Regions from separate parts of the Paenibacillus sp. ALE3 genome, predicted to be linked through region 3. Evidence: a T-box and tRNA genes for the amino acid it is inferred to sense, from the RefSeq annotation. Region 3 holds a T-box; the other regions hold tRNA genes.
What was found. A T-box is a leader RNA that pairs with one kind of tRNA and senses whether it is charged. The one in region 3 lies ahead of leuS (leucine--tRNA ligase), so its partner is inferred to be a tRNA-Leu.
Positions count from the first base shown of each region.

Region 1: it encodes a tRNA-Leu, which carries the amino acid that the T-box ahead of leuS (leucine--tRNA ligase) is inferred to sense. The anticodon was not compared.
Region 2: it encodes a tRNA-Leu, which carries the amino acid that the T-box ahead of leuS (leucine--tRNA ligase) is inferred to sense. The anticodon was not compared.
Region 4: it encodes a tRNA-Leu, which carries the amino acid that the T-box ahead of leuS (leucine--tRNA ligase) is inferred to sense. The anticodon was not compared.

Region 1 covers NZ_CM134214.1:3,298,376-3,304,087, forward strand. The annotation lists gene fabV (enoyl-ACP reductase FabV) at 1-205, opposite strand, end outside; gene ACXHJ2_RS14410 (winged helix-turn-helix transcriptional regulator) at 421-777, opposite strand; gene ACXHJ2_RS14415 (NAD(P)H-dependent oxidoreductase) at 975-1,505, shown strand; tRNA gene ACXHJ2_RS14420 (tRNA-Leu) at 1,598-1,682, opposite strand; gene ACXHJ2_RS14425 (N-acetyltransferase) at 2,064-2,504, shown strand; gene ACXHJ2_RS14430 (GNAT family N-acetyltransferase) at 2,602-3,111, opposite strand; gene ACXHJ2_RS14435 (hypothetical protein) at 3,181-3,696, opposite strand; gene ACXHJ2_RS14440 (hypothetical protein) at 3,992-4,498, shown strand; gene nspC (carboxynorspermidine decarboxylase) at 4,699-5,712, opposite strand, start outside.
Region 2 covers NZ_CM134214.1:3,220,420-3,226,131, forward strand. The annotation lists gene ACXHJ2_RS13980 (divergent polysaccharide deacetylase family protein) at 1-750, opposite strand, end outside; gene msrA (peptide-methionine (S)-S-oxide reductase MsrA) at 879-1,391, opposite strand; tRNA gene ACXHJ2_RS13990 (tRNA-Leu) at 1,605-1,689, opposite strand; gene ACXHJ2_RS13995 (hypothetical protein) at 1,912-2,448, shown strand; gene ACXHJ2_RS14000 (carboxymuconolactone decarboxylase family protein) at 2,590-2,919, opposite strand; gene ACXHJ2_RS14005 (hypothetical protein) at 3,036-3,257, opposite strand; gene ACXHJ2_RS14010 (hypothetical protein) at 3,398-3,742, opposite strand; gene ACXHJ2_RS14015 (xanthine phosphoribosyltransferase) at 3,844-4,416, opposite strand; gene ACXHJ2_RS14020 (DedA family protein) at 4,502-5,107, opposite strand; gene ACXHJ2_RS14025 (YkvI family membrane protein) at 5,249-5,712, shown strand, end outside.
Region 3 covers NZ_CM134214.1:1,385,457-1,391,168, reverse strand. The annotation lists gene comER (late competence protein ComER) at 1-188, shown strand, start outside; gene leuS (leucine--tRNA ligase) at 169-2,607, opposite strand; T-box leader at 2,669-2,927, opposite strand; gene ACXHJ2_RS06355 (tautomerase family protein) at 3,107-3,496, shown strand; gene ACXHJ2_RS06350 (class I SAM-dependent DNA methyltransferase) at 3,569-4,342, opposite strand; gene ACXHJ2_RS06345 (CvfB family protein) at 4,346-5,254, opposite strand; gene rsfS (ribosome silencing factor) at 5,251-5,598, opposite strand; gene yqeK (bis(5'-nucleosyl)-tetraphosphatase (symmetrical) YqeK) at 5,595-5,712, opposite strand, start outside.
Region 4 covers NZ_CM134214.1:1,566,198-1,571,909, reverse strand. The annotation lists gene cysK (cysteine synthase A) at 1-196, shown strand, start outside; gene ACXHJ2_RS07190 (YolD-like family protein) at 403-732, opposite strand; gene ACXHJ2_RS07185 (hypothetical protein) at 906-1,301, opposite strand; tRNA gene ACXHJ2_RS07180 (tRNA-Leu) at 2,002-2,087, opposite strand; gene ACXHJ2_RS07175 (hypothetical protein) at 2,337-2,495, shown strand; gene ACXHJ2_RS07170 (hypothetical protein) at 2,622-2,813, shown strand; gene ACXHJ2_RS07165 (hypothetical protein) at 2,846-2,998, opposite strand; gene ACXHJ2_RS07160 (YnfA family protein) at 3,094-3,420, opposite strand; gene ACXHJ2_RS07155 (hypothetical protein) at 3,461-3,643, opposite strand; gene ACXHJ2_RS07150 (hypothetical protein) at 3,997-4,275, shown strand; gene ACXHJ2_RS07145 (glycosyl hydrolase) at 4,306-5,337, shown strand; gene ACXHJ2_RS07140 (hypothetical protein) at 5,409-5,624, opposite strand.

The DNA of each region.
Region 1 (5,712 bases), 1.9 Mb from region 3:
CGGTGTCAGCTCCCATACCGAAGCTCGCAGCAATGCGGGAAGCCAGTCCATAACCTGTGGATGCTCCGATCACAAGTACCTTTTTAGCTCCTTGTAATCCCGTGCTGTCTTTGATGTAGTCGATTTGACGATTAACGTGAGCCGCACATCCTGCAGGATGCGCAGTCGTACATATGAAACCACGAATTTTCGGTTTAATAATCATTGCAAGGGTCCCCCTACTTTGGCATTCATTTAATATTGATGGAATGGTTGTCCAGTCATAACTATATTACAAATCAGCTTGCGGCTCAACATATAACATAGTCTTGAAGGTAAGTGATCAAATACTATGATACAGATATCCCCGAGCTGCGACTCTACGCCAAAAAGAAAATCGCCGTAAACATCATAGTCTACAGCGCTCTTTTACTCCAATATTCATTTGGACTTATTTTCTAGCAATATCACATCTTCTCCTTGCTCTCGTCTTATTTTGATATTAGTCCTTCCCCAGGTACACATTAAATCAATAATTTCATTTGCTGTAATTCCATACTCCGTTATATAATACTCCACTTTTGGAGGCATTTGATTATACACATGTCTGCCTATGATTCCATCCTTCTCAAGTTCACGAAGTTGCTGTATAAGAACCTTTTGAGAAATGCCTGCAATACTACGCTGTAATTCACTGGTCCTCTTTCTACCAGACATTAATAAGCATATGATTAAGGATTTCCACTTACCTCCGATGATCTCCAGTGTTGCTTCTATGCCTAAATTATATTGTTTCATACGACCACCTCTTCGAGACTAAAATAACTAAGTTTATCGAATTCATTTTATAATCACATATCTTCATTCTAAGTACCATGTACACTTTCAAGTAACTATATTACTTTATTGTGTGTATTTACTTTTTTTATAGCTTACAGAATAATAATACGTATCCACAAAAAGCAAATGATGCGATGTAAGAAAGGTGATTTATAATGAAGACTCTCGTGATTTTAGCACATCCGAATATTGAAGATTCCAGAGTAAATCAAAGATGGAAACAAGAATTACTTCAATATACCAATGATTTGACAATTCATGAAATTTATAAAGAGTATCCCAACTGGAACATTGATGTTTTGAAAGAACAAAAGTTACTTGAAGTACACAGCAATATCATATTTCAGTTCCCTTTATACTGGTATAGTTACCCTCCTTTATTAAAAAAGTGGTTTGATGATGTTTTTGCCCATGGATGGGCTTATGGTTCAAAAGGTGATAAGTTAAAAGGAAAGAAGCTAGGGATCGCCATGTCGATTGGCGATAAAAAAGAAAACTACTTATCTACGGGTTCCGTTACATTTACGGTAGATGAAGTTATAGCCCCTTTTAAAGCAAGCGCAGTACATGTGGGCGCCGTAACATTACCCTATTTCGCTGTCTTCGGAGCCTCGTTTCAAGCAAGTGATGAAGACATTAACCAGAGTGCAAAAGATTATATTAAATATATATTCCAGCATAAATAAAATGGCTGTTTAATAGCACGCATCTTAACCATATAAAAACAGGCTCTTGGAGGCATTCAGCCAATCCAAGAACCTGTAATTGTTAGGTATAATGCGGTCGAGAGGACTCGAACCTCCACGGGGGGTTAGCCCACACGGACCTGAACCGTGCGCGTCTGCCAATTCCGCCACGACCGCATACTATGTATTGATGGCAATTTTTTTAATCACCGTAATTAAGATTATATCTTGCATAGAATTTAAAAGCAAGCCATTTTTATATTATATTTTCTATGAATAATACTAGCAAATATAATAAAATCACTGGATACCACCAACCAGATATGGTAAGATGAACGCATCAGGAAAGGAGGTGCGTCAACATCAATAATCACATGTTGAGCGTATCCCTTACCCGGTCCGTTATTCTCTAATTTACAGAGTTGACGGAGGCGCGGGATACGGATCAAGGCTTTAATTAAGCGCCACGGGTAGAAAGACCGTCCACGGACGGTCTTTTTTATTTCAGTATCATACTTAATATAGATAAGATTACATAATGTGAAAAGAGGCGTTACAATGTCGATTAGACCTGTGAAAGTAGAAGAGTTGAAAGAACTGGTAGCCATCTGGCTGGATGCTTCTGTAGAAGCCCATCATTTTATTGCTCCACAGTATTGGAAATCTCAAGCTGCCGAGATGGAGAACAAGTACCTTCCCCTCGCTCAAAACTACGTTATCATACAGGATGATCATACGATTGGCGGCTTCGTTTCCATGTTGGATGGATACTTGGCTGCTCTGTTTATACGTGTTGATTCTCAAAGAAAAGGCTATGGAAAGCTACTATTAGATTGGGTTAAGAAGCATCATGACGAAATTCAATTAAAGGTGTATCAGTCCAACACGAAAGCATTTAACTTTTATACTAAAAATGGATTTACCATTCAAGCGGAATCTGTGGATGCCGAAACTGGGGAGAAGGAATTTGTGATGATATGGACTAAACATTCATACTAATGAAGCACCCTTTAACTTTTTAGAGCAAAGGCTCCGCTCCCGTATCCATACGGCACAAGCAGAGCCTTTTACTTTTATCTACTAACTGTCTAGTCTCTTATTTAAGCCCATAAACCTCGGTATATAAAATCTCTTTAAAAGGAGCAAACGCCGATTCAGCCAACGCATCTGGATAGCTCATAATTTGAAGCCGCAGATCCGCCTGTCCTTCTCTTAGAGGGGGCTGTACATATTCAAAATGGTTCAAATGGAACCCCAATCGTTCGTAAAAACCGATTCTTCTTCGTGACCATTCATCCACTGGCGGCTCAACCTCTAGCACTACCGGCTGATCAGACCGTGAGACAAACCTACTCATAAGCTTTTTGCCTAATCCGCCACCTCGTATACGGGAATCCACCGCAATATGCTCTACAAACCGAAAATGCGCGAATTCCCAACCAGCCAAGAAAGCCACTATGTTTCCCTGCTCATTCTTTTCAGTCATGATGCGATAGCTAGGATGTTTTAGCAAAGCCTTTTGAGCCTCAAACGTCCTGCATTCTGATGCTGGAAAAGAAGACTCCATAATCGCGTATATTTCAGAAAAATCGTGTTCATTTATCATATATCCCTGCTCCTTTACTTCTAAATTCCCCAAATGACAGGCTGTTTTTATTAAGAGGAAGAGGGATGTTTAGATCTTGTTTAATTCCGTAAGTGTCAGCAACATATGTTCCAACAACTCTGGAATATCCTCCATCTGATCTTCGTTAATTTGCCTGGAAAATCGGAGTTCAATCCTATTATGGTATGTAGATGTCTTCTCTCCGTAAATCTGACTTAGCGTCTGTACTGGTCGAAGTTCAGGCTTCCAAATTTCGGCCAGTAAATTTTCAATCCGGCTGCATTGTGTCTCCATCTCTCGAATCTTCATATTAAAATACAGCAACAAACTGCACCCCGGCGTTTGCTCTTCTATTTCCAAAATTTCTGCAGCCAGGTTGTTTAAATCCATCTTTAGTTGAAGCTCTGCCGTCACACCTGGCTGTTCTCTCAGACTGAACTGTACGCCAAATTCACGCGACATTACCGACATCTCCAATCTATCGATTCGCTGCGTAATGTTAATACGTGAATCCAAATTATCCAGATCGTAAACCGCATTTTCCATAGCTACTTTTAAATTATCAAAAACGGTCGGGTCGAACATTTTCTCACCTCCAATTATTGAGTATAACATAGCTTTTGTTACCCCTAAAATAGAATGCCCCTTTTCATGAAAGCATATTAGGATGAAATTTTATATTATACAGTAGGTTGGCCAATTTCTATGTCGAATTAGGTGAATAAATTTGTAAAAACACATAATTGTGACAAAAATATATATATTTTCGTTTATTATTCCATTTTTATTCCAATTTATTGGAATACACTATATAATACTGGATGGGATTAGTAATACATAACATATAAATCCCAAAATAAAATAAGGAAGAGATGATTAAATGAAAAAGGCAGTTTTTTCTACACTAGGTCTTGCACTTCTATTAAGCACATTCACCGCTGTTGCATCTGCTCAAGAAGCTCAAGAAGCAGCACCCGCTACAAACGGCTTAACTCCTTCCTCTGTACTTGAATATCATGAACAGGAACCAAATGATAGTTTTGAACAGGCTAACTACTATTTTATAGGTGACGCTGTTATCGGAAGACTTGGTGCAGAGGGTGTGCCTGGAGTCTGGGAAGCCTACGATGTATATAGAATTAAGGCTTTTGAATCGCAAAAAGTTCATTTTACAATTCAGGGAGACAGATATTCTGATTCCTGGTTGCAAATGACTGTTTACGATAATAATGGCAGAAAAATGAAACGTTCAAGAGATGGTCAATATTCTTTAGATGTAGAACTTGAAAAAGGTAAAGAATACTACCTAGCCGTCGAGGTTTTTCCAGGAATTCAACCTGGAGGACATATATTTGACTATAAAGTCTCATCTGAAGCTGTAAGGTAGACTTACTAAATTTATGTAACTTTTCAAGTTGTGAATCGTTATTTAATGCCTGTTGTCGTATTGATACATGCAATAGGCTCATATAAAAACTAAAATATCCCTAACTACACCAAAAAGCCTCACCCTTTCTTAAAGGGGCGAGGCTTTTGTAGTTGAGTCATATCTTCGTTAAACTCAGTTCATTTAATTCTGCCTACTCCTTACGACAAACGCGAGCTAAAGTCCTCGTAGGAGAACTGACGGATTACCTTGATGCCTTCTTCGTCGTTGTAGCTGGCGATGGCTGGCAGGTTGACTCCGTTGAACATATGGTTTTTGACCATCGTGTAATGGGCCATGTCGCAGAATACAAGCTTGTCTCCCGGCTTCAATGGCTCTTTAAAGGAATAGTCACCAATCACATCTCCAGCCAAGCACGTAAGCCCTCCAAGTCTGTAAGTATGTGCATACTCCCCAGGCTTGCCAGCACCAATGATATTCGGGCGGTAAGGCATAGCCAGCACATCAGGCATATGACATTCAGCCGAAGTATCCAGAATGGCAATGTCCATTCCGTTTTTCATCGTATCCAATACGGTTGCAACCAGATATCCGGTGTTCAGAGCGATAGCTTCGCCTGGCTCAAGATAAACTTGCACACCGTATTTATCCTGAAAATATTGGATACAGCGTACCAGTGTGTCCAGATCATAGTCTTCTCTGGTAATATGGTGACCGCCGCCAAAATTGAGCCATTTCATTTGCTTAATGTATGGCCCGAATTTCTCATCCACGACTTTAATAGTGCGCTCCAGCGTATCTGAATTCTGTTCACACATCGTATGAAAATGAATACCGTCCACGCCATCCAGATCCTCAGGTCTAAAGTTAGCCAGAGTCACACCCATTCTGGAGTTGTTGTAGCAAGGATCATACAGCGGCGTTTCGATTTCCGAATATTCCGGATTCACTCGAATGCCGATATCGATTTTTTTGGAAGTTACGCCTTGCACTCTGCTTTTGAAGCGGTTCAGTTGATCAAAGGAGTTGAAAACAATATGGTCAACATACTCCAATAGCTCATCAAATTCACTGTCAACATAAGCAGGTGCGTATACGTGAACCTCCTTGTCCATTTTTTCGCGACCGAGTCTTGCCTCGAACAACGAACTGGAGGTTACGCCTTTTAAGTATTTGCCAACCAGAGGAAAGGTCGAAAACATCGAAAATCCCTT
Region 2 (5,712 bases), 1.8 Mb from region 3:
GTGCTCTGCCAACCATTCAACCACTTTGCTAAGTTGCCGATTCACATGAGCGAGTGTATGAACATCATCCAAAAAAACATCATTTCGCACCGGTGGCATTCCCTTTTTAGCGGCAAGTTCAGGCACCACTGACCAATAATTAGTTCGGCTATCAACAAAAAATAGTCCATGTTCCTTACAAACATCCAGAACGATGGACATAATGCGCTTGTCTGAGGTGACCTTGGAGCCCATATGGTTGTTCATTCCTATGGCATAAGGAACATCCTTGATAGCTGCGGTCACCTTGGCGCGTACTTCTTCATCCGTCATATTAGCCTTGATTGCTCCAGGTCCAAGCCATTCAGGCTTGCCCTGCTTGGGCTCCATTGGAAGATGGACGATAACATCATGACCACGCTCATGCGCTTCCATAGCGTCCTGTTTGGTTGTTGGCAGGAAGGGCATTACAGCAACGGTGATTTTGACAGGTAAATTTAAAATTTCCTTGGTACCTTTCATATTGTTTCCTAGATCATCAATAATGACAGCAACCCTCTTTTGCTGCTGGTTCTGTTGGTCTATTGCTTCGGCAACAGCAGTTTTACAGACCATAAATAACATACAGACTGAAATACAAAGCACTACGATGATTTGCATTCTAGATCTTGCATGGTGTACAAGCGCATAAGACGAATTCTTCCGGTTGCGTGATGCCTTTAAAGCTTTTTTTATTATATTTCTCATGTGCAGCTTTCGTCGTGTACTCATTTGCGGGTCAGCCTCCTTCTCTGTCCCTTCATTGTGTGAGTAAAACCGTTTAAATATGTATAAGGCAGATCTGAGATATAATCTCTGATCTGCCTTGATGTGCGCGTAAGAACGTATATTAAAGCTGCTTACCAGTTTTTATCGATAAATTCATCACGACCGGATTGGGCTCGATCTTCCTTATAATGCTTCACATTCTTCTTGTGATAATCCTGATGATAATCCTCTGCCGGATAAAAAATTGCAGCCGGAAGAATCTCCGTTACAATTGGCTTATCAAAGCGTCCGCTTTGTACCAACTGTTCCTTGGATTGTTGTGCAAGCTCTCGTTGCTGCTCCGTATGATAAAAAATTGCAGGCTTATATTGTGTGCCTCGGTCCTGAAATTGACCTTCTCCGTCGGTAGGATCTGTTTGCGGCCAATACAATTCAAGTAGCTTTTCATAAGGAAACAGCTCAGGATCAAACGTAATCTGCACCACCTCATAGTGCCCGGTTGTTCCTGTTTTAACCTGTTCGTAGGTCGGATCGGAAATCGTCCCTCCAGAATAGCCTGAGACAATACTATGAATGCCCGGCTGCTCCTCGAACGGAGTCACCATACACCAGAAGCATCCGCCTGCAAAAGTTGCTTTCTCCATCTTTCATCCAACCTTTCATTAGCTTCATCAACAAATGCGTTATCTTCTATCATATCTTAAAAATTAAACTTATAAAAGAATTGCTTATGAACTTGAATAAAGTTCAAACCCTTGTATTGGAATCCTTGCTGGAAGTCTGCAATAATTCCGAAACATAAGAAAAGGTTTATAAAATTGCTACAAGAGCAATTCTATAAACCTTTTCTAAATGGATGCGGTCGAGAGGACTCGAACCTCCACGGGGGGTTAGCCCACACGGACCTGAACCGTGCGCGTCTGCCAATTCCGCCACGACCGCATATATATTTGTCGTCTATCTCGAAAGAATCAATCTTTCTTAGCGACAAGATAGATCATACCATGCTCAAATAAAGTTGTCAAATCTTTTGTTTTTCTTTATTTCTTCTTGATAAAAAAGGAATAATACGATAATATAAGAACATAAGTTCTTAGGAACAAAAGTTCCTTTACTTCCATGACTATGAATTATCATCACATTTCCCTAAGGCGGTGAATGGTAATGATCTCTTCAGATACTACTCAGCATTCATGCTCTCTTGTGAAAAGTTATCTGCTCCTTACCTTTATTCAAAAAGTATTTGAGCGTGACAGCCTAATTCTTGAAGAAAGCGGCGTTCTGAAAACCCCTGATCTTTATGTTGAAATGGTTAACGCAGGAATAGATCGTACCGGAATCCTGCTATCTGAAATTAAACATGAATTTAAGAAGTATCACGTTCGTGTTCTAGACATACAACAAAACCACTCCGGCGTTCACGCCACCTATATATATAAAGGCGTTAAAGAGCAGTTCAGTATGCCTATGTCCGCATTCCGCAAAGAAATGTATGAACGAATGCGAGCTTATTTGGGGCTCCCTACCTCTATGCCTCATACGGCGTCTCTACCTTTACCAGAGAAATATCGCCCCGAATTACCCAATAATTCAACCCCCAAACCCCTACGCGTTGTTGGGCGAAGTTGGATTGCATCCTCTTCTGCCTATAAGCATAAATCCCCTCGCCCTGCTGCTTTTGCTGCAAGCAAAAGAGCATAATCCCCGCACTACATGCAAAAAGAAGCTTCCGCAGGCACTAACTGTGCTCGGAAGCTTCTTTCCATAAACATCACTATCATTTGTTCAGATCAATCTATTTCCCCTATTTCGAGTATGAGTTATCTGTATGGATGATTCGTTTTAATGTAGCGCCTTCTGTACACGTGTAACCCCTTGACTTAGAGCATGTCCTCCACCAACTGCAGCAGCTACAGCAACGGCTTCCATAATCTCCTGATCACTGGCTCCTTTGGAACGCGCCTCATTCACATGATAAAACGTGCACACCTCATTGTTGGCAAATAAGCCAATTCCTAGCGCAATCAGTTGCTTGGTTTTTTCATCTAAACTGCCGGCTTGAAAGCATTCTCCGGTAAAGCGATGATAGGCATGAACTACCTCGGGCAACTTATCTTCCAAATGGCTGATTTGATCCTTGTATGCATGTACTTTTTCGTCCATAACCGTCATTAACACAGCACGCCCTCTCTGTTGAGTTTTGCTTCATTACTGTGTCCGGTTTAGAGTTTCTGTATGCCTAATGAAGCACCCAGTTTTTTTATCCAATCCCCATTAGAACTCGTTTCTTAATCCAGTTCTATCGGATTGTGACGCGGCTCGCTGAACGGCTGGTATGTATAGCTGCGATCCAACTTGACCACACGTCGATTCTGGCGGCGAATAAGCACCTGTTCATCATCCCATGCCAGTACAATGCCAACCACATCGTTGGACTCCAATCCATCGCGTACGACGCGTACCTTTTCACCAGAAAGTCGATAAGCATCCAATTCTTCGTCCATTATCATCCATGTCCCCTCCTTGTCCATTTTTTTCAACACAACGGCCATAATTTTATATACATGAAAAAAGTTTAAAAAGAGACCTAAACGAATCATTTAGGTCTCTTCCGCTTACTACTTATATGGATTGCCAACAGAGCAACAAATTATCCCGACTGATTTACACTGTGATCATGTTCTTTTGTATCGTTCTTCTCGTACCAGAAGTCCAGCACTTGTGCAGACAACACTCGCTGTTCTACATACTCCACTTGGTGAGCAGTAAATTCTTCTTTCCAAGAGAAAGACAATTCTTCGCATAGGTTAACCAATGTCAACAACTCAGACCAGGCCACATAGCGTTTATACCAAAAAAACTGAGGATGTTCAATCATATAGGGATACAAATCGTCGAATTCCGTATGCTTACAATCCAAGGCGCGTTCAAAATGCACTTTAGCCGCTGCCAGTTTTTCCAGAAAAAACTGTTCGGTCAATTGTTCATTCCCCATGTTGCTGCCTCCTCTCCCAAACCTTATATATATTATAAGCGAAATTGATGCTCATGCAAAGGTTATTATTAGAAATAAGGATCCGGAGTTTCGAATTGTTACTATTCAGCAAACTCTATCTTACCGTCAGCCAACGACGAAATTTTAACCAATGATTCTACACGGATGCCCTGCTCACGGATGGTTCTCGCTCCAGCCTGAAACATTTTTTCAACCGCAACTCCGAATCCAATCAACTCCGCTCCAGAGCGTTGAATAATTTTAACCATGCCTCGAGCCGCATCGCCATTAGCGATAATATCATCAATGAACAACACACGATCATGCTCATGAATAAATTGACGAGACAGCATAATATCTGTGACAATACCTTTTGTAAACGAAGGTACACGCTCACACAGCGCATCCGGATCAGCTAATAAAGTCTTTTTACGACGAGCAAATACCAACGGTACACCCAACTCCAACGCTGTCGCAAACCCGATGGCAATGCCTGAGGATTCCACGGTCACTACTCTGGTGATTTTGTCTTCCCGAAAACGGGCTGCGAACTCTCGTCCCATTTCCATTGTCAGCTCTGGATCAACCTGATGATTAAGCAATCCATCCAGCTTTAGCACCTGATCTGACGCAATCACGCCTTCATTTAAAATTCGTTTCTTTAATACTTCCATTCCATGACCTCCCACGGCATTCCTATGCGGTAAAAGTACCATACTTCACCCGCCGCTTTCAAGCTATAGCCTGCTTTCCATGCGTTCATGTGATATTTTTTTTACGTTTGTTCCAGAACCATGCGATGATTCCTCCCAAAACGATTAAAAGAATAACGATCAAACCTACCTGGTGCGTCACCTTCTCCATCAGCTTAGCCACCTGTTCCCAGTGCATGCCCACCGCATGTCCGATCCCCAAAAATGTACCGCACCACAGCAAAGCTCCTGCCGATGCATAGCCGATATAGCGAAAAACACCTAGACGGGTTGTGCCTGCCAGATAGGATGATACGTGTCTCAAGCCGGGGACAAAATACCCGAACAAAATTCCCCAGGTACCATAGCGCCCGAACCAATTTTCGGAAGAGGCAATCCTGGAGGGCGTAAGCCTCACCCATTTACCGTATCGGTGCAATAGTGGCTTGCCCAGCAGGCGACCCAATGTGTAGCTAAGCATCATGCCTGTCATACTACCGAAAAATGTGACTGCCAGCGCGGCAATAAAGTTGTAGTGTCCTTGAGACACGAGCCCGCCAAAGGCGATCATTAGCACTTCGTCGGGTATCGGCATACCAGCTACTCCAAGGGCAAGCAAGCCGAACATCGCCAAATATCCGTATTCCAGTATCCATGCAAGGATTTGACCCATAAATTACGCTCCCGTCAAGCTATTCATTAAATTCAGTATAATTATTTTCAGTCTCATCCAGTCATGTCCCATTTCAGTTGAACATAGTTTGTATTATATGCTCGCTGCAGCGTTATTCAAGCAAGCAAGGGGGGACTGGGAATGAAACGTAATATTCATGTTTTTCAGATTGCTTTTACATACATTGGTACAATCGTCGGTGCCGGGTTCGCTACCGGACAAGAAATATTACAATTTTTTACGCAATATGGACGTTGGGCTACAATCACCATTATGCTGTCCACACTTGTATTTGTATGGTTGGGTACGAAAATGATGCTGATTGCTCATGATATTTCAGCCCGCTCCTACGAGGATCTGAACAAGCACCTTTTTGGTGCCAATGCCGGAAAATGGATCAGCATATTCACACTTATTGTGCTGATTGGCGTGAACAGCGTTATGCTCGCAGGAGCCGGCTCTGTTTTTGTGGAGCACCTTCACCTGCACTACCAAACAGGACTGCTCATTACACTAATTGGAACTTACTTGCTGCTGAATAAAGGTATTAAAGCGATTTTGCATATGAACACCATTGTTGTCCCGCTGATGATCACCATATCTCT
Region 3 (5,712 bases):
CAGCCGAGTTACAAGCAAGAGTAGCGGTTCCCGGAGGTATAACCGCTGAAGCTCTTGCGTTGTTAGACATCAGCCTGCATAGTGTCTTCCCTGAGCTAATACGGGTCACGCACAACAAGTATGAAGAGGACATGCAAAAGATAGATGCCTCCTTCGGCTTAAAGCCGATTAACCGGCAACAATATTAACCAGCTTACCCGGAACAGCAATTACCTTGCGAACCGTTTTACCAGCCAGTGCTTCCTGAACGCTGTCCAGCGACAATGCAAAAGTTTCCATCGCTTTGGCATCAAGGTCTTTGGCAATCGTTGCACGCTGTACGATTTTACCATTCATCTGAATGACAATTTCCACTTCAGCGTCTACCGTCCATGCTTCATCATAGGCAGGCCAAGCCGCGTAGGTAATGCTCTCGTTGTGTCCCAGCAGCTGCCACAGTTCCTCGGCTAGATGCGGTGCAAGCGGCGACAACATTTGCACGAAGTTTTCCATCGCTGCACGCGGCAGAAGGTCTGCTTTGTATGCATCATTGGTGAAGATCATCAGCTGGCTGATCGCTGTATTGAAACGCAATGCATCCAGGTCCTCGGTTACCTTTTTCAGCGTTTTATGCCAGGTCCGTTTGAACTCGTCGCTACCGCCGTCATTTTTAATTTTTTCGTTCAGGCTACCATCCTCGGAAACAAACAGGCGCCATACGCGGGACAGAAAACGATGCGCTCCCTCTACCCCATTCTCATTCCATGGCTTGGTCGCTTCCAGCGGCCCCATAAACATCTCATAAATACGCAGCGTATCGGCGCCAAACGTATTAACAATATCATCTGGATTGATGACATTACCGCGTGATTTACTCATTTTTTCATTATTGTTGCCTAGAATCATACCCTGGTTGACCAGCTTATAGAAAGGCTCTTTCGTTTCCACTACGCCGATATCATACAGCACCTTGTGCCAGAAACGGGCATACAGCAAGTGAAGAACCGCATGTTCCGCTCCGCCAATATACAGGTCAACAGGCATCCATTCGCGCTGTTTCTCTTTGGACACAAGCTCTTTATCATTTTTTGGATCAATAAAGCGCAGGTAGTACCAGCAGCTTCCTGCCCATTGCGGCATCGTATTTGTCTCGCGACGTGCTTTCATACCTGTTTCAGGATCAACGGTTTCTACCCAATCTGTCGCATTCGCCAGTGGGGATTCACCTGTACCTGAAGGCTTGATATTGTCCATCTCTGGCAGTACGAGCGGCAGTTGATCCTCAGGAACTGTTTTAATCGTTCCATCTTCTAGATGAATTACTGGAATCGGCTCGCCCCAATAACGTTGGCGGCTGAACAGCCAGTCACGCAGACGATAGGTTACTTTGCCCTGCCCCTTACCCTCAGCTTCGAGCCATTCAATCATTTTCGGAATAGCTTCCTCATTGGTCAGTCCATTCAGCAGGCCTGAATTGACATGCGGACCATCCTCGGTGTATGGCTCTTTGTCCACGTCTCCACCTTGAACGACCTCAGTGATTTTCAATCCGAACTTCTTGGCAAATTCCCAGTCACGTGTATCATGGCCCGGTACTGCCATAATTGCACCTGTTCCGTAGCCTGCCAGTACATAGTCGGCAATCCAGATTGGCAGCTTTTCGCCGTTCACCGGGTTCACTGCATAAGCTCCTGTGAATACGCCTGTTTTATCTTTGGCCAGATCCGTACGCTCCAGGTCACTTTTCCGAGCAGCTTGTTCACGATACTGTTGTACAGCGTCCTTTTGCTCAGGTGTAGTGATCATATCCACCAATTCCTGCTCTGGGGCCAGCACACAGTAGCTTGCACCGAACAATGTATCTGGACGGGTTGTAAATACTGTGAGTTGTTCGTCATAGCCTTCAATTGGAAAATGAACCTCTGCCCCGGTAGACTTACCAATCCAGTTCCGCTGCATATCCTTAATGCTTTCGGACCAGTCCAGTTCCTCCAGATCGTCAAGCAAACGATCGGCGTATTCCGTAATTTTCAGCATCCATTGACGCATGGGTTTGCGGATAACCGGATGACCGCCACGCTCACTCTTACCATCAATTACTTCTTCATTCGCCAGTACCGTTCCCAGTGCTGGGCACCAGTTCACGGGCACTTCAGCTACATAAGCGAGGCCACGCTTGTACAGCTGGATGAAAATCCACTGTGTCCATTTGTAATAATCAGGATCAGTTGTGCTGATTTCACGATCCCAGTCATATGAAAAGCCAAGTGATTTGATTTGACGGCGGAAGTTATTTACGTTCTTCACCGTAATTTCGCGTGGGTGCTCGCCTGTATCCAGCGCATGCTGTTCGGCAGGCAGACCAAAGGCGTCCCAACCCATCGGATGCAGTACGTTGTAGCCACGCATTCTTTTATAACGTGAAACAATATCTGTAGCTGTATATCCCTCCGGGTGGCCTACATGCAGACCAGCTCCAGACGGATACGGAAACATATCCAAAGCATAAAACTTCGGTTTACCCGGTTCTTCCCCAGTGCGGAACGTTTTGTTCTCATCCCAATATTTCTGCCATTTTGGTTCAATACTTTGCGGTTGATAGCCGTGCTTCGGCTGTGTGTCTGTCATTGTCTTTTCCTCCTCAAACGGTATGCAACAAAAAAACCTCTGCATCCCGTAGCGTGTCAGCGCTAGGGACGAGAGGTTATATTCCCGTGGTACCACCCTAGTTAGCAGAAAGCGTTCTTCGCATTCTACTCCCTTTGCACCTGATAACGGAGGTGATCCGATGCGTATTAATAACAGGATACTGACACCTATATAGGTGCTTTCCTGCGTTGGACGCATATCTCCGAGGTGAGTTCGCTTTGCACTGTCAACCGGCTTGCACCACCCGCCGGCTCTCTACATGTCCAGACAAAACTACTATTCCTCATCAGCGATTATTTAACCGTTAATAATGGCACTATTATATTGAAAACCGCGAAAAAAGTCAAATAAGGGCTACATTTGATACGAAGCGCCATCTTCATACTAGTTGTCCATGACACATGAATACGAATGTTTTATAATAACTCCAAGTTGCAATGGTTCAAGTTGAGATGAGATTAGAAAGGTGAGTGGAGACATGGCACAGATTAAAATTTTCGGGACAAAAGAGAAGCTAAATCCGATTAAAAAGCAACTTTCAGAGGTGATTCACTCTGCCGTGGTGGATGCGTTCAATTATCCTCCAGACAAGAGGTTTCATCGTTTTTTCCCTATGAATCATGAAGATTTTATATATGCAGATGGTCGCTCCGACGCATACACCATTATTGAAATCAGTATCTTCGAAGGCAGAACGACAGAAGCTAAGAAGCAACTCATCAATCTGTTATTTCAAAGAATTAACGATCTTTTGGGTATTTCTCCACAGGATCTTGAAATTACTATATTTGAAACCCCGAAACAGAATTGGGGCATTCGGGGTGTACCGGGTGATGAACTTCAGCTGAACTATAAAGTGAATATATGAGAGCAAAAAGACGCCCTTCATGACTTCATGAAAAGCGTCTTTCTTTTTCTATATTAGCTCAATGAATCCTAGCTATTTTACAGCGACATAAAAAAGTCTCGCCGCGTCATCTGCTGCTTCTACCCATTCAAAATCTGCATATACCTTCACATCACGAAAACCCACTTTGGACAATTCTGCCTTCATCCAGGCTGGATCATAAGCACGCTGTACATGAATTTCCTCAAAACGCTGGTACAGATCGCGTCCTTCATGTTCTGCTTTCGCAAAGATACTGAGATGATGCTCAATTTCACAACGGGGAGTGTCCAATGCGCATGTCCAGATATACGAAATAGAGCGTTCATCCAGTACGAATGGTTGTTCTTCATCATAACGCAAAAATGTCTGGGGGTGATGTACATCAAACAGAAAGGTTCCACCAGGCTTCAGACCAGCATACGTTCTGCGAAAAGTAGAAATGATATCTTCTTCCTCAAGTAAATAATTCAGGCAATCGCAAAAAGAAATGACAGAATCCACGGGCTCCGGTAAAATCCATTCTCGCATATCCTGCTGTATCCAGCGAACGCTTCCCTCACGAAACAATCGCTGTCCTTGAGGAGTGGTTTCCATTTTGCGACGGGCTACTGCCAGCATGTCAGAGGATAAATCGATGCCAGCCACCTCGAAGCCCGAGTTAACCAGTGGAATCGTAATTGAGCCCGTTCCGCAGCCCAGCTCGGCCACTGTATGTGGCATACCGTATCGATCCCAAGCCTGCCGTGCAAAGCGCAACCAGTCCGGGTACGGCATGTCCTGCATTAGCTCATCATACACATAGGCAAACTTGCGGTAAGAAGCCATCTTTTATTCCCCATTCCCGTCCTTTGGTTTAGGCATTGTCTCCACCAGGTAGGTCCAGTTTTCTTTTTGTGTAACCAGTCCTTCCTTCATCAGCTTGCCCATCGCACGCTTGAAGGCGGATTTACTGATACCAAACCGTTGTTTGATAATATCCGGCGGCGTTGCGTCAGAATATGGCATGCCGCCACCCGGACGTTCCTTCAGAAATGCAATTAACCGATCTGCATCCTCATCACGGCCTACTTCCTTGCGTGGCGACATCGCCAGATTGACCCGACCATCTTCGCGAACAAGCGTGACCCGTACCTTAACCTCCTCGCCCAAGCGAAGCATACGGTTACGTTCCGAGGAATGAATCATCCCTATTGCACCAAAACCAAGCACACCCCCGTCCACCAGGACGAATGTGCCCATCTGAAGCGGCTTGTACACCGTCGCCTGCACCCATGTATTAAGCCACGAACTAGGAGCATGGAAGCACAATGGAGCCAGTTCCTGCTCCCCTGCCAGCTTAGCTCGCAGTCTGCCTTGTTTGTCATGCTCCATAATGGCATACACGTAGTCACCCACACGAGGATGCAGATCCCGGTTTTCTGGCAACTCACGAATCGGCAGCAAAAGTTGACGACCCAGTCCCATCTCCAGGAAACATCCCAAACGCGGATGCACATCGGCCACCTCGAGCTTTGCCATTTCTCCCAAAGACAAGAACGGTTTTTTCATAGTTGCAGCCAAACGGTCCTCTGTATCGTGGAAGATAAATACCTCCAGCCGTTCACCCACCTCGATTTCACGAGTCAGCTCCGTATAATGCAGCAACACATCCTGCTCGCCGACGGTAAGGAAGTAGCCGAAAGGCGATACTTCACGATCCACCATAATGGTGACATAAGTACCAGCGATCAAACTCATACCTTCTCCACAACCTTAGCATCCGACCAGAGTCGTTCAATGTTGTAATATTCGCGTTCGTCGCGATGGAAGACATGCACTACAACATCTCCCAAATCCATTAGAACCCAGCGAGCAGAATCCATTCCTTCGATCCCTTTGATGGCTACACCTTCATCATGAGCGCGTTTGCGAATTTCGGTTACAATCGCCTGTACTTGTGTATCCGAATTACCGTGGCAGATTACAAAATAATCCGCGACTAGCGATACTCCACGCAAATCCAATGCGACAATATTCATTGCCTTTTTATCATTAGCGGCCTCAACCGCCGTTTGCATTAATTTCTCATTCGTTAGGGTCATTCATGAACCTCCGTTTTTTTCTGTTTTAGCTGTTGAATCAAGTCATTGCGCGACAAGACCGTCAGCGGAAAAATAACCTTTTGCTTTTCCAGCAACAATGAAATTGTAGAGTCA
Region 4 (5,712 bases), 180 kb from region 3:
AGATGCGTTTGAAACTGCTCGCCTGCTTGCCAAAACAGAAGGGCTGCTTGTTGGTATTTCTTCTGGGGCTGCGGTTTATGCAGCAACACAAATTGCGAAACTTCCAGAAAACAAAGGCAAGATGATCGTGGTCATATTACCTGATACAGGTGAGCGTTATTTGTCCACTCCGCTTTTCTCAGACGTAGAATTATAAAACTCCGAAGGCAGGGATCCCCCTGCCTCTTTTGTTAATTTTCCAGCCACATATAGGATTTTTCTTTTTTTAGTTAATTAGCTAAAACACTAGCATCAAATGCTCCTAGAAAGACTTCAATTTGAATTTTCGTAGGTAAGGCGGATAAAAACATTTCTTGTTTGTTGGATAACGTCAGTAGAATATTTACTCCTCTTAGATTTTTGCTAGATACTTGCTGAAATGATACCCTCCAACTTGATCAAACTAAAATTATCCTCGCCACGAAACAGTTTTACTTCCCTACGAGCAGTATTTATAGACGTGATTACACCTGTGAGTTCTTCGTCATCGAACGGGCTAAAAACCACCAATGTTATAGGTTGACATGTGTTGTAGGACTCTATAAGCGCTTGCTCGATCAACTGGGCTTCCTGATCGTCAAGTTCCGGCTTGCCTCCCCGCTGACGGTCTTTCATGAGTTTTAAGTACACTTCCTTGTGTTCTGGTATGATAATCCGACTGCTTTCCCACAAGCCATTACCTTCACTGAACAACGTATACTCTTAATGGCTTAATGCAGCAGCGAATAGTTCTACATCCGACTTTAACACTTTATATGTATGGTTCATGCTATTCACCTCAGAATAGGCATTTGCTGGATTGGCGTAGTATTCCTTTAACGACAGAAAAAGACTTGCCACTTATCCAGCGAGCCTTAATTTTAAGTTTAATGCAACGGAGCCAGATCCCAATCCGTCTGTAAATCGGCGCCAAACTGTCTTATTGCTTCTTTAGTAGCAAAAAGGAAGAAGTCTTGTTGGGAACCGTAAAAATTCAGCTGATATAGAGTACCCGAGTCAAGTTTTTCCCAGCTTAACTCATAAAGGTCTTTCTCGAATGAGGAGTAGAATCCATTCAAACTTTCTACGGGAAATTGCGAGGTTGCTTCAATATAATTCTTAAGTGTGATATTGGTCCACCCAAAATCCAAATCATATACCTTTCTATTTGTTTTAGAGTATTTGAAATTGAGCTGACAACCTTCACGTTCACCTGGGATATGATATTTGAATGTAAATTCAACCCATGTTCCTTCTTCATTTTTGTCTTTAAGAATAGCCATTGTTTTCTCCTCTTTATTTAAAATTCCACATAGACTTAAACCAACGCTTTTTCACATTTACTCGGTAATTAATAGTGTCCTTACCGTTATCGCTATAAATTGTGATTACATCTTTCGCACTATTATCCAAAATGGCCAGGCGGACATTACAGATACTAAGAATAAAGCACCTAACGATTATGTAGATATGCCTTAATGGTATATGGAGGAACTGGTCGTCCATGTTAAAAACATGCGTAAACTAAGGTTTGAGGCAAAGGCAAATGGGATATGAAGAAGGCGGGGATCGGAACTTTATTTTTCACTCAGGTACAGGGAAACCTATTACCATAAAACGCCATCCCAGCAGTGGAAAAACAAGTGTGAGGGGCACGACTTCCGTAATGCATCACTTCATGGTCTCCGCCATACAAATGCAACGTATTTGCTGGGTCAGGGAACATCCATCAAGGAGCTTCAACATCGATCGCAACATTCCACTCCACATCTCAGGTGACTTCAGATAACTATGCTCACGTCACCAAGAAGCTCCGTCGTAAAACGACAGCACACCTTGACGTCTTCGATCCAAAAGTTCGTCCCCAATCCGTCCCCAAAAGCGAAAAGGCGCTCGCTCCCTGTGATATGAGTGTTATGGTCTCAATTACTAAAAAAGCAAAAAACCCTTGAATATCAAGGGTTTCATGCAACAAAACTGATATGCCGAGGACCGGGATCGAACCGGTACGGTAGTCACCTACCGCAGGATTTTAAGTCCTGTGCGTCTGCCAATTCCGCCACCCCGGCAAGTATTTAGGAACGCTATTTTACACTTACTTGTTCTTGTCTTACAAGTATCTGAGAAGCTTACTTATTAAGAAGTGTTCTCGCTATGTAAATGTCGTTCAACCGGGCACCAACTTATAATACGACAATTTTATCAAATTGTAAAGTGTTTTTTTAAAAAAATAATAAAAAATCTCTTTTTGTATAACTTGTGCACATTTGAACTACACTAATAAATGTCTTTCCAAACCACCAGAAGGGGTGTTACGAATGCGTGAAGGTATGATTCCAACTGTTCTTGGGACGGTAGTATCGGCTTCAGGCGCTGTGTTGCTGAGCAGTAAGTACAAACTTGCAGCTACAGGCATTCTCGGTTTCGGACTGGCTCATGTTGTTCTGGGAGCGATTGATTTGATTGAGCATCGCTAGTTGTTTGGAAAGTACCGGGCGGGATTTATCCTTCCCGGTTTATTTTATAAGCGTTTAATATGGAGCATAAGCGTTTATGTAAAGTGTAGAACTGAATCATGCCTAAGAAGGAGCGTGTAATGTGCTATGAAAAAACATAACTCCGAAAAAAAGAGTCTTACTGACGATCAAATCGAATATAAACAATCTCTGGATACGCGTGAACCAGGATTTGATCGGATTCCTGACCCTGATGCCGATTCACCTGCAGCTACCGATATGATTGATGAAGCCGTAGACCGTGGAATAGATAAGCTACGTAATGACTTTACCAAATAAAGCATGAATTATAGGTCACAGGTTATTAAGTATCACTTGAAGATAAGCATGATCCAGCCAATAATCGAGATCCACAATACAATGCTGATGAAGAGTCCACACAAGAGACCAAAAGAGAAATTACCTTCACTCTTCGGCATAGCACTGCCAAATTTCAATCTAAGCTTCATTTGATTCCAGTTCATAGAACCCCCTCCTTAAGTTCTATTTCGGAATATGAAGCTTATTTTTGTAGACCTATAGTCATGTTTTTGAAAATAAAAAAGGGGTTTTTGTCCTATCACCCTGAGCGCGGCAACAGAATTACAGCTATACCTACCAAACAAATCAATCCACCAATGAAATCGTACAAGTCAGGTGTCTTTTTATCAATCCACCAGCCCCATGCAATGGAAAGAACAATAAAGACACCCCCGTATGCTGCATATACACGCCCAAAGGAGGAGAAAACCTGAAAGGTAGCAATGACTCCATAGACAGCTAAAATCACTCCGCCGCAAAGTCCGACATACCATGTCTTGCCTTCTCGCAGCCATTGCCAGATCAGATATCCACCTCCGATTTCAGCGATGCCTGCCAAAATAAAAAGTAAAGCTGCCTTTAACAACGTATCACGTCCTAAACTTTCTTACTTTTCAGTCATCTCATTATAGTAATCGATCTATAATAATAATCAATGCAATTACGCCAACCAGAATAAGCAGATTACTGACCTGACACCACAGGCTTGAAGCTCCCTCGGAGTGAAGCTTCCGCTGATTGGCATCAAAGTTTGCTTTGGTTCCCTCAGCATCTACCGGACTAGAAAATGGTCTGTGTTCTTCATTCATATGAAGGCCTCCTTTGCAATCCACTTTAATCATACCAAACTTTTCCGTCGATTTCGCGTTGCAATTATGCCTATAATTCAATGCAACTTCCGAATGAAGCTTCATATGTATGTAGTGTACAAACCAACATGTCGATATTTCACTGAATATAAAGTATGATGACGAATTAAGGAAGAGTGGGTATTTAGACGCCTTTCATTGCAGGACGGTAGTTATGGTATAATTTAGTCAACTTGTTCAGGATCGTATCAGGGCGCAACTGGTTACTCCATTTATAATGAAACTTACATCCAAGAATCCACATCCGCTTAAAACCTGCATATTCTGTTTGTAGATCTAGGAGGAGGAAACGGATGTCCCCTATTTTTATAGCTAGTTTAATGATAATGGGTATATTTTTATTTCAGGCAGCCCTTATTCTAGGCATCATACATTGGGTTTCTAAACGTACCAAGCGTCCAGCACAAACCAAAATGTACCTTACAGTGGGTTTGCTTGTCTTTATATCAGGCTTCCTTGTGTGGGACAACTGGATACACTTGCAGGAACTCAATGGGTGGACCATGATTAGTCTAGTAGTGATCATGATTAGCGCCTACATACAGCTTAGAAAACAAAAAGAAAAATACTAACCCCATTACCGGCATCAAAGGAGGAGCGCCATGAAATCTCACTCAACACGCTTTTGGTTACAGAGGGTGCTACTGCTAATGCTTGTTTTACTCTTTAGCGGCTCTCAACAATCGTTCATTGTTGCTGATGCCGCCCCGCCAATTAATGCTCATGCCTCTGCCAAAGCCAGGCAATTACTTGCCTACCTAACTAATGTGCCGGATGATATGCTAATTTCCGGACAGCACGATTACTTAGAGGCACCGGATGAACAAAATAACAAGCTGCAACAAATCAGCGGACAATACGCGGGACTTCACGGCTATGAGTTTGGAGGGTTGGCTAATCAATCCCGTACTGCCTTACGAGAGCAACGTCAGCGTGTTGTGAATAGCGCTATTCAATGGAGTCGGGACGGCGGAATCGTAGCTATCACCTTTCATCAGGCGTTACCGGGCAAACCAAAAACGTGGAAAAACGTACAAGCAAAAATTACTCAAGCTGAATTTAATCGTTACGTCACGCCGGGTACCCCACAATATAAGCAACTCATCGCTGATTTGGACGAGGCGGCTCTGTCCCTTAAGACCTTACGGGATGCGGATGTGCCAGTTTTATGGAGACCCTATCATGAAATGAATGGTAACTGGTTTTGGTGGGGGAACAAACAAAATTACGCTAAGCTGTGGGATCTAATGTATGATCGGTTCGTACATGTCCATCATTTAGATAACCTATTGTGGGTCTGGAGTCCCAATGCTCCGAACGCTTATAGCACTCCCTATAGTCTGTCCTTTCCAGGCATTAACCGGGTAGATGTGCTTGCAGCCGATATCTATAATAATGATTACAGGTCCTCCTACTACACTGAATTGCTAAAGCTTGCGCAGGGCAAGCCTATGGGAATCGGAGAAAGTGATATTCTGCCGAGTGCGAAGGTGCTACAGAATCAGCCAGCCTGGGCCTATGCCATGACATGGGGAAAGGAACTGTCGGCAACCAATTCGCAGGCAGTCATCAGACATTTTATGAACCAAAATAATATTATCACACGCGATCTTCTCCATGAGTCCCTCCGCTGAAAGAAAAAAGCTTGCACTTTGCTCCTAGAGCGAAGTGCAAGCTTTTTTCTACCCAATCCAAATGAAGCTCCCTAACTATTTCTAATTACCTCTTCAAGATCAAGATCGGCATATGCCTCTTCACCAAGATGTACAGATACAATGGTGTAGATCCGCTTGGTTAATCTAGACATCAGCCGATCACCTGGTGCTACGGAATATTCTTCCCGAAAATCCCCGATCTTGTGAAAACCGCTGGACATATGGATGTACAAGTTGCCCCTACGCGTTTTACCATGTACCAACATCAAATCTCCTCCTGCTGTGTGACCAACCTATTTTCCCTGTTACATCTATATCGGTCAGAACAAGATAGGATATAAGTCCCTGATCCCC